Regions from separate parts of the Pseudomonas asgharzadehiana genome, predicted to be linked through region 1. Evidence: riboswitches for the same ligand, from Rfam matches in the RefSeq annotation. Region 1 holds a riboswitch; the other holds the start of a gene.
The links. Region 1 has a riboswitch for cobalamin ahead of cobO (cob(I)yrinic acid a,c-diamide adenosyltransferase). Riboswitches for the same ligand answer to the same signal wherever they lie in the genome.
Positions count from the first base shown of each region.

Region 2: another riboswitch for cobalamin. It lies ahead of KSS96_RS16325 (CbtB domain-containing protein); the one in region 1 lies ahead of cobO (cob(I)yrinic acid a,c-diamide adenosyltransferase).

Region 1 is NZ_CP077079.1:4,598,706-4,603,231, reverse strand. It holds gene KSS96_RS20775 (C40 family peptidase) at 1-553, shown strand, start outside; gene KSS96_RS20770 (C40 family peptidase) at 698-1,237, shown strand; cobalamin riboswitch at 1,335-1,580, shown strand; gene cobO (cob(I)yrinic acid a,c-diamide adenosyltransferase) at 1,660-2,271, shown strand; gene KSS96_RS20760 (cobyrinic acid a,c-diamide synthase CobB) at 2,268-3,596, shown strand; gene bluB (5,6-dimethylbenzimidazole synthase) at 3,593-4,243, shown strand; gene cbiB (adenosylcobinamide-phosphate synthase CbiB) at 4,240-4,526, shown strand, end outside.
Region 2 is NZ_CP077079.1:3,639,934-3,644,459, reverse strand. It holds gene nfuA (Fe-S biogenesis protein NfuA) at 1-382, shown strand, start outside; gene cobM (precorrin-4 C(11)-methyltransferase) at 559-1,305, opposite strand; gene KSS96_RS16335 (cobalamin biosynthesis protein) at 1,376-1,768, opposite strand; gene KSS96_RS16330 (CbtA family protein) at 1,765-2,469, opposite strand; gene KSS96_RS16325 (CbtB domain-containing protein) at 2,481-2,669, opposite strand; cobalamin riboswitch at 2,767-2,971, opposite strand; cobalamin riboswitch at 3,014-3,212, shown strand; gene cobW (cobalamin biosynthesis protein CobW) at 3,307-4,368, shown strand; gene cobN (cobaltochelatase subunit CobN) at 4,372-4,526, shown strand, end outside.

The DNA.
Region 1 (4,526 bases):
AGTGGCAGAGCAGCAGAAGCCTCAACAACAGTCCCAGGCAAAATTCGTCGCTGCGCAGTCTGCTTCCGTTTATGAAGAAGAGCTGGCAACCGAGAAAGAACTGGCCGATTTCTCCGGCAACAAGCCTTACCAGCTTCCAGTTCTGGCCGACAGTATCCTAGAACGCGGCATGTCCCTGATCGGTACCCGTTACCGTTTCGGAGGTACCTCCGAAGCCGGTTTCGATTGCAGCGGTTTTATCGGCTATCTGTTTCGCGAAGAAGCCGGCATGAACCTGCCACGCTCCACGCGCGAAATGATCAACGTGAAAGCACCGTTGGTCGCACGCAACAACCTCAAGCCCGGTGATCTGCTTTTCTTCAGTACGGCAGGCCGTGGTCGTGTCAGTCACGCCGGTATCTACTTGGGTGACAACCAGTTTATCCACTCCAGCAGCCGTCGCAGTGGCGGTGTGCGAGTCGACAGCCTGGGTGACAGCTACTGGAGCAAAACCTTCATCGAAGCCAAGCGCGCACTCGCCATGGCCCCGACTACGGTTACCGCCAGTAAGTAAACTTAAAGTGATACTTGAAGTTTGACGCGTAAGCGCTAGAATCCCTGGATATTGTTGTAACCCGTTCGCGCGAGCTTTGCTTGCGCGTTCTGGTTTTCAGCGTTCGGCAGCGAAAGCCGCATCCAGACCAGGATTGTTCTGCACATGTCGACCTCGGCCCGCCTGATTCTAATTGTTTGCGCCGCGCTTCTCAGCGCCTGCGCCAGCCGCACACCGCCGCCCGCGCCCATCGCGGTCAAGCCCAAGCCGGTGTTCAATTATTCCACCCAGAACTTTTCGCCTGCTGCCGAAGACGTGCTCTTTCGTGCGCTGGGCCTGGTCGGCACGCCTTATCGCTGGGGCGGTAACACGCCAGACTCCGGTTTTGATTGCAGCGGCCTGATCGGCTTTGTCTACCGCGACGCCGCCGGCATTTCCCTGCCACGCACCACGCGCGAGCTGATCGTGATGCGCGCCCAGGATGTGAGCGAGCAGAACCTGCAAACCGGCGACCTATTGTTCTTCGCCACCGGTGGTGGCTCGCAGGTCAGCCATGCTGGGATCTACGTGGGTGAAGGTCGCTTTGTCCATGCGCCGCAAACCGGTGGCACGGTGAAACTGGACACCCTGTCCAAAGCGTATTGGCAGAATGCTTACCTGAGTGCCAAGCGCGTATTGCCGGGCAATCTGGCGCGTAATCCTTAGAATCAATGCCACGTTGCACGCTTAAAGCTGCAAGACGGCGCAATGCCTGCTTGTAGCTTTAGGCTTGACGCTTGCAGCTAGCCCTCCAACCCACTAACCTTCGCCGCTTGTTCCAGGTGCTCTGTGACCCGTGGGTCGACAGAGTGAAACAGGGAAGCCGGTGAGTGAGCGCGCTTATACACAGCGCCGCCGCAATTCCGGCGCTGCCCCCGCAACGGTAAATGAGTCAAGACCCTGCATTGAGCCACTGTATCGCTCGCGATATGGGAAGGCGCAGCGTCGGCCTGTTCGCTTCAGAACGCCACTCATGAGCCCGGAGACCGGCCAGGATCATCCAACAGCATCACGGTGGGCGATGCTTGGCTGTCTGTTTTTTCTTTTCCCTGCCCGCCGTTTTTGTTCAGCCCCAACGGAGAGCTGCCATGACCGATACCCCCGACCGCGATGAACGCCACCTGGCACGCATGCTGCGCAAAAAAGCCGTGATCGACGAGCGCATCGCCAATTCACCCAATGAATGCGGCTTGCTATTGGTGCTCACCGGTAATGGCAAAGGCAAGAGCAGCTCGGCATTCGGCATGCTCGCCCGCGCCATGGGCCATGGCATGCAGTGCGGCGTGGTGCAGTTCATCAAGGGGCGTAACAGTACCGGCGAAGAATTGTTTTTCCGCCGTTTCCCCGAGCAAGTGCGCTTTCACGTGATGGGCGAAGGCTTCACTTGGGAAACCCAGGACCGGCAGCGCGATATTGCCGCCGCCGAAGCCGCCTGGGCCGTGTCGCGCCAATTACTGCAAGACCCGTCCATTGGCCTGGTGGTGCTGGATGAGCTCAATATTGCCCTCAAGCATGGCTACCTCGACCTCGATCATGTTCTGAGCGACCTGCAAGCCCGCCCACCGATGCAACACGTGGTCGTCACCGGCCGTGGCGCCAAGCCCGAGTTGATCGAAATGGGCGACACCGTCACTGAAATGGGCATGCTCAAGCATGCGTTCCAGGCCGGTATCAAGGCACAGAAGGGCGTCGAACTGTGAACCCGCCCCGTCATTGCCCGGCTGTATTGATCGCCGCTCCGGCGTCCGGCCAGGGCAAAACCACCGTCACCGCCGCGCTCGCCCGTTTGCATCGTAACCTGGGGCGCAACGTGCGCGTGTTCAAATGCGGCCCGGACTTTCTGGACCCGATGATCCATGAGCGCGCCAGCGGTGCGCCGGTTTATCAATTGGACATGTGGATGGTGGGCGAGCAGGAAAGTCGCCGCTTGTTGTGGGAAGCGGCGGGGGAGGCGGACCTGATCCTGATCGAGGGCGTGATGGGCCTGTTCGACGGCACGCCGTCCAGCGCCGACCTGGCGCGGCACTTCGGCGTGCCGGTGTTGGGCGTGATCGACGGCACCGCCATGGCCCAGACCTTTGGCGCGCTGGCATTGGGCCTGGCGCGCTATCAGCCGGACCTGCCGTTTGCCGGGGTACTGGCCAACCGCGTCGGCACGCTGCGCCATGCGCAGTTGCTCGAAGGCAGCCTCACCGAAGGCCTGCGCTGGTACGGCGCGTTGTCACGTGAGACCGGTATCGAGCTGCCCAGTCGTCACCTGGGGCTGGTGCAGGCCAGCGAATTGAATGATCTCGATATGCGCCTGGACGCCGCCGCCCAAGCCCTGGGCGGTAGTTGCGAAGTCGCGCTGCCGCCGCCGGTGGCCTTCGCCGCACCGCAGGTGATCGAGGCGGAGCCATTGCTCAAGGGCGTGCGCATCGCCGTCGCCCGTGACGAAGCCTTCGCGTTCACCTACGGCGCCAGCCTCGACCTGCTGCGAGCGATGGGGGCTCAGTTGAGCTTCTTTTCGCCGATCCATGATCACGCACTGCCCGACGCCGACAGCCTCTATCTGCCCGGTGGTTACCCGGAACTGCACCACCAGGCGCTGTCGGAAAATACCCCGATGCTCGCTGCCATCCGCGCCCACCACGCCGCCGGCAAGCCGTTGCTCGCCGAATGCGGCGGCATGCTCTACCTGCTGGACTCGCTCACCGACGTCGACGGCAACCGTGCCGAACTGCTCGGCCTTTTACCGGGCGATGCGGTGATGCAAAAGAAACTCGCGGCCCTGGCCCTGCAAAGCGTCGAACTGCCGGAAGGCGTGTTGCGTGGGCACACGTATCACCATTCCCTGACCAGCACCGAGTGCCAGCCGATTGCCCGTGGCCTGAGCCCTAACGGTGGGCGCGGTGCCGAGGCGGTTTACCGACAGGGGCGGATGACAGCCTCTTATGTGCACTTTTATTTCCCGTCGAACCCATCAGCGGTCGCCGCCTTGTTTGCACCCAATGTGGGAGGGGGCTTGCCCTCGATAGGGCCATGACCGACAACGCATTTGCCCCGGCCGACCGCGACGCCGTCTACCGCGCCATCGCCGAGCGCCGCGACATGCGCCACTTCAGCGGCGGTACGGTGGCTCCCGAATTGCTTCATCGCCTGCTCCAGGCCGCGCATCAGGCACCCAGTGTGGGTTTGATGCAGCCGTGGCGTTTTATCCGCATCAGCGACCGCCACCTGCGTGGGCAAATCCAGCAAGTGGTCGAAGAAGAGCGCGTGCGCACCGCCCAAGCCCTGGGCGAACGTTCCGATGAATTCATGAAGCTCAAGGTCGAAGGCATTCACGACTGCGCTGAAGTACTGGTGGCGGCGTTGATGGATGATCGCGAGCGGCACATTTTCGGCCGCCGTACCTTGCCGGAAATGGACATGGCTTCGCTGTCCTGTGCGATCCAGAATCTATGGCTGGCTGCCCGTGTCGAAGGGCTGGGCATGGGCTGGGTATCGTTGTTCGACCCCCAGGCCCTGGCCGATCTGCTGGGCCTGCCGCCCGGCGCCAAACCCCTGGCCGTGCTGTGCCTGGGGCCGGTGGCCGAATTCTATCCGGCACCGATGTTGCAGCTCGAAGGCTGGGCCGAACCGCGGCCGCTGAAAGACATGTTGTATGAGAATACGTGGGGAGCGAGTCAATGAGTGTGGCCTTGCTGTGTGTCGCCGGGGTGGCGTTGGATGCGCTGCTGGGTGAACCCAGGCGTCGGCATCCGCTGGTGGCGTTCGGCAATTTTGCCGGGCGCATCGAGCAACGCTTCAATAGCGGTGGCCGTGGCTGGCGCAGCCATGGCGTGACGGCATGGTTTATCGCCGTGGTGCCGTTGACGCTGCTGGCCACCGCGCTGTCGTGGGCGCCCTATATCGGGTGGGCGCTGGAGATTCTGGCGCTGTACTGTGCCCTCGGCATGCGCAGCCTGGGTGAACA
Region 2 (4,526 bases), 960 kb from region 1:
CGACAGCTTCAGCGAAGCCTTCCTTGATGACGCCGTGGTCGACTACGCCACCGACCGTATGGGCGGCCAGTTGACCATCAAGGCGCCCAACGCCAAGGTGCCGAATGTCAACGCCGACAGCCCGGTCAACGAGCGCATCAACTACTACCTGCAGACCGAGATCAACCCGGGGCTTGCCAGCCACGGCGGCCAGGTCAGCTTGATCGACGTCGTCGAAGACGGCATCGCTGTCCTCAAGTTCGGCGGCGGCTGCCAAGGCTGCGGCCAGGCCGACGTGACCTTGCGTGAAGGCATCGAGCGCACCTTGCTCGAGCGTATTCCGGAGCTCAAGGGTGTACGTGACGTGACCGACCATACGCAGAAAGAAAACGCCTACTACTGAGTAAGGCGTTCACTGCGAAAATAAAAAACGGCGCCCCGTGAGCGCCGTTTTTTATACTTTTAATTCAGTGGGTTACGTTGTTTATCTCAGACGGAAGATTAGGTGTGGGGCTTGCTTCCGATAGCGGTGCCTCAGTCGCCTCGACCGCTGGCTGATACACGCATCTGGTAAAAAAGCTAAGGTCGATAAAGATGCGCATGCCCAGCCCGATACAGCGATGACTCGCTGAAACTGTCATTGGCCAGCACCCGACCCACCACAATCAGCGCCGTGCGCCGAAAGCCCTTGGCGGCGACTTTGCCGGCGATATCAGCGAGCGTGCCGACCGCCCAATCCTGGTCCGGCCACGTCGCGCGGTGCACCACGGCAATCGGGCAATCCGCGCCGTAATGCGGCAACAGCTCGGTGACGATCTTTTCCAGATGATTGACCCCCAGGTGAATCGCCATGGTCGTGCCGTGGCGGGCCAGGCTGTCGAAGTCTTCGCCGACCGGCATGCTGGTTTTATCGGCGTAGCGCGTCAGGATCACGCTTTGGGCGATGTCCGGCAGGGTCAGTTCGGCCTCCAGCAACGCAGCGCAGGCCGCCACTGCGGTGACGCCGGGGATGATCTGGAAGGGAATGTCCCATTCGCGCAACTGGCGGATTTGCTCGCCAATCGCGCCGTACAGGCTCGGGTCGCCGGAATGCACACGTGCCACGTCCTGGCCTTTGGCATGGGCGGCCTTGATCAGGTCGATGATTTGCTCCAGGTGCAATTCGGCGCTGTTGACCACCTGTTCCGCCTGATGGCCGTCCAATACCGCTGCGGGCACCAGGGAGCCGGCGTAAATGATCACCGGGCAACTGCGGATCAACCGTTGGCCCTTGATGGTAATCAATTCCGGGTCGCCGGGGCCGGCGCCGATGAAGTAGACGGTCATGGAGAGTTCCTGTCGAAAAACGGGCGAGCATGAAGGATGCTCATGATCGGAAAGCGCGATTATCGGGATTTTAGCCGGCGCAGGCCAACGCAAAGGTGGCCTGGGCGGTTTTCCGGCGGGTGATCAACAAGCGGGCAGGGCCGCCGCAGAGCTGTTCGGCCAGGGCCAGGGCGGCGCTTTCGGCGATGCCGTAACAGCCGGTATGGGCGAAGGCAACTGCGGATTTATGGCTCAGCCGCGCTTCATAAACGGCCAGTTGCCCGGCGCTGAAGCACCGCAAGGGCAGGTCGAGCCATCGGGCCAGGGCGAGTAGCCCCGGCTCGTTTTGTTTACGGTCGATGCTGGCCAGTGCCGTGACACGGTGACGCTCGATGCCGCCCTCGGCGAGGGCCGCATCAAACAGGCTCAACAGGGTGGCTGCATCACAACCGCGCTGGCAGCCCAGGCCGACCACGTAGGTCATGCCGAGTAGCGATCATCGCGGTTGCGACGGAACAGCCAGGCGCTGATCAGGCCTAGGGCCAGCCAGAACGCCATATTGGTCAGCTGCGAGGCGATCTTGAACTGCGCCTCCAGGGCTTGCGGCGCGAGCATTGAATGCACTAGCGGCTGCGGCGCGCCGAGTATGTGCGGCACCGCGAGGATGGCTGCGCCCAGCACTTTGAGCAGCCCATTGCGGCCGAAAACGATCAGCGCAATACCGGCGGCAGTAGAGGCGGCGGTGCCGATCCACCATGCCTGGCGTAGCGCCAAGTCAGCGGCGGCAGTGCCCGGCAACTCCGGTGGCAGGCCGAGGGTTGGCGCCAGCACAAAGGTCGCGTAACCCGCCAGGCCCCACAGCAGGCCCTGGGCGGTGCGAGTCGGCGTGCGCAAGGTGTAAAGGCCAGCCAGCATCAGCGCAAAACCGACGGCTACCACCAGGTTGGCGCCCGTGGTCGAGAGCACGCGCTGCCAGCCGTCTTCCGGCTCCCAGGCTTCGGCGTCATGGGTGTGCGCGGCAGCGCCGGCGGCGTGCTCATGCACAACCTCTGTGGCGGCCGGGGCTTTTTCAAAGGTTTCCGCCTGCAGAATCAGCGGGGCAACCCAGAAGCTTTGCAGCAGGGTCAGCAGCAGGGCGGCCAACAGGCCGCTGAACCCTGCGGTTTGCGCAATACGCTTGATCATGTCGGCAGGTCTCAATGGCACGGGAACGCGGCGCTGTGGCGGGTATCGTGGGCAGCGTTGTGCACCGCCTCAATGTGCGAGAAACCGGCGAAATACACCAGGCACGCACCGAGGATCGACGCGCCGATAGCGGCGCTCAGGCGTTGGCTCAGGGTGGAGGTGCTGCTGGCGGTGTGCGAGGTGCTGCTGATGATCGACATGGCGCGTCCCTTTCAGGTGTCAGGGTGAAACGAGCGCATGAAAACCCCGCGAGCCAGGCCCACAGGGTTCTGAACAGCGCCCGCCCACCGCGGGTTTGTTATCTGAAGTTTTCGGGCCGGTCTCCGGGCTTGCGAGGGACACTGGGTCTATAAAGCATCGCCTTCCCATGCCGTACAGGCACAGTGGATCTGACGCTTCGCTCGCTTACCGTTGCGGGGGCAGCACCGGACTTGCCATACGGATATGACGTACCGGTTTCCCGTTTCACCCTGTGAAGGGCACCCGAAACAAGGCTTGTAGGAAAGCATGCAGAGCGGCGGTAGTCAAATTGACCGAGCCCCTGTAGCCTTGCACCCTTCGAGGTTCTTCGGCCCAGGCCGAAGCTAAGAAGGGAACGCGGTTCAAGCCGCGGCTGCCCCCGCAACTGTGAAGGGTTTACCGACTGCCATGCCACTGCCGATCAGGCGGGAAGGCGCAGCCGGCGCCGGTCGTACGGCCCGCAAGCCCCAAGCCAGGAGACCTGCCTCGCAACCGATTTTCCAATTCAACCGGGCGGGGTGATCCGGTGACGAAATCCGCTGCTGCGCGCTGTCGCAGGGCCAATCGTCCCGTATGCCCGCCCCAAAAGGGCATCCGATGAAAACACTGGCCAAACTTCCCGTCACCATCGTTACCGGCTTCCTCGGCTCGGGCAAAACCACCTTGCTGCGCCATATGCTCGACAACGCCCAGGGCCGTCGTATCGCGGTGATCGTCAACGAATTCGGCGAGCTGGGTATCGACGGTGAAATCCTCAAGCAGTGCTCCATCGGTTGCACCGAAGAAGAAGCCAACGGCCGTGTCTACGAATTGGCCAACGGCTGCCTGTGCTGCACGGTGCAGGAAGAGTTCTTCCCGGTGATGCGCGAACTGGTGGCCCGTCGTGGCGACCTCGACCATATCCTCATCGAAACCTCGGGCCTGGCCCTGCCAAAACCGCTGGTGCAAGCGTTCCAGTGGCCGGAAATCCGCAGCGCCTGCACGGTTGACGCGGTGATCACCGTGGTCGACAGCCCGGCCGTGGCCGCCGGCACCTTTGCCGCGTTCCCGGACCAGGTCGACGCCCAGCGCAAACTCGACCCGAACCTGGACCACGAGTCGCCGCTGCACGAGCTGTTCGCCGACCAACTGGCCAGCGCCGACCTGGTCATCCTCAACAAGTGCGACCTGATCAGCCCTGAAGACCTGGCCCGCGTGCGCCTGGAAGTCGCCGAAGAGCTGCCGCCGGCCGTCAAGGTCATTGAAGCGAGCAGCGGTCGCCTGCCGCTCGACGTGCTGATCGGCCTGGGTGCCGGCTCCGAGGAGCACATCGATGGTCGCCACAGCCATCACGATCACCACCATGAAGGCGAAGACGATCACGACCACGATGCGTTTGATTCGATCTCCATCGACCTGCCGCAAGCCGACGAAGCGCTGCTGCTCGACGCCCTGACCCAACTGGTGGTGCAACACGGCATCCTGCGCATCAAAGGGTTCGCCGCGATCCCCAACAAGCCGATGCGCCTGCTGATCCAGGGCGTGGGCACGCGTTTTGACAAGCATTTCGACCGCGCCTGGGGCGCAGACGAAGCGCGCATTACGCGCCTGGTGCTGATCGGCCAGGAGCTGGATGCCGCCGCCCTTGAAGCGCAATTGCGCGCCGCGCTCAGCGCTTAACCCATGCACCTGCTCAGGACTCAGCCCGGTGGTTTCGTCGCGGACGACAATATTGCCGACCTTGGTCAAACCCCCGCCGAACTGGTGATCCTGTGTAGCGGCGATTCGAGCCTGGCGCTGCTGGCCGAAGCGGCGCAGCAACTGCCCGAGGATTACCC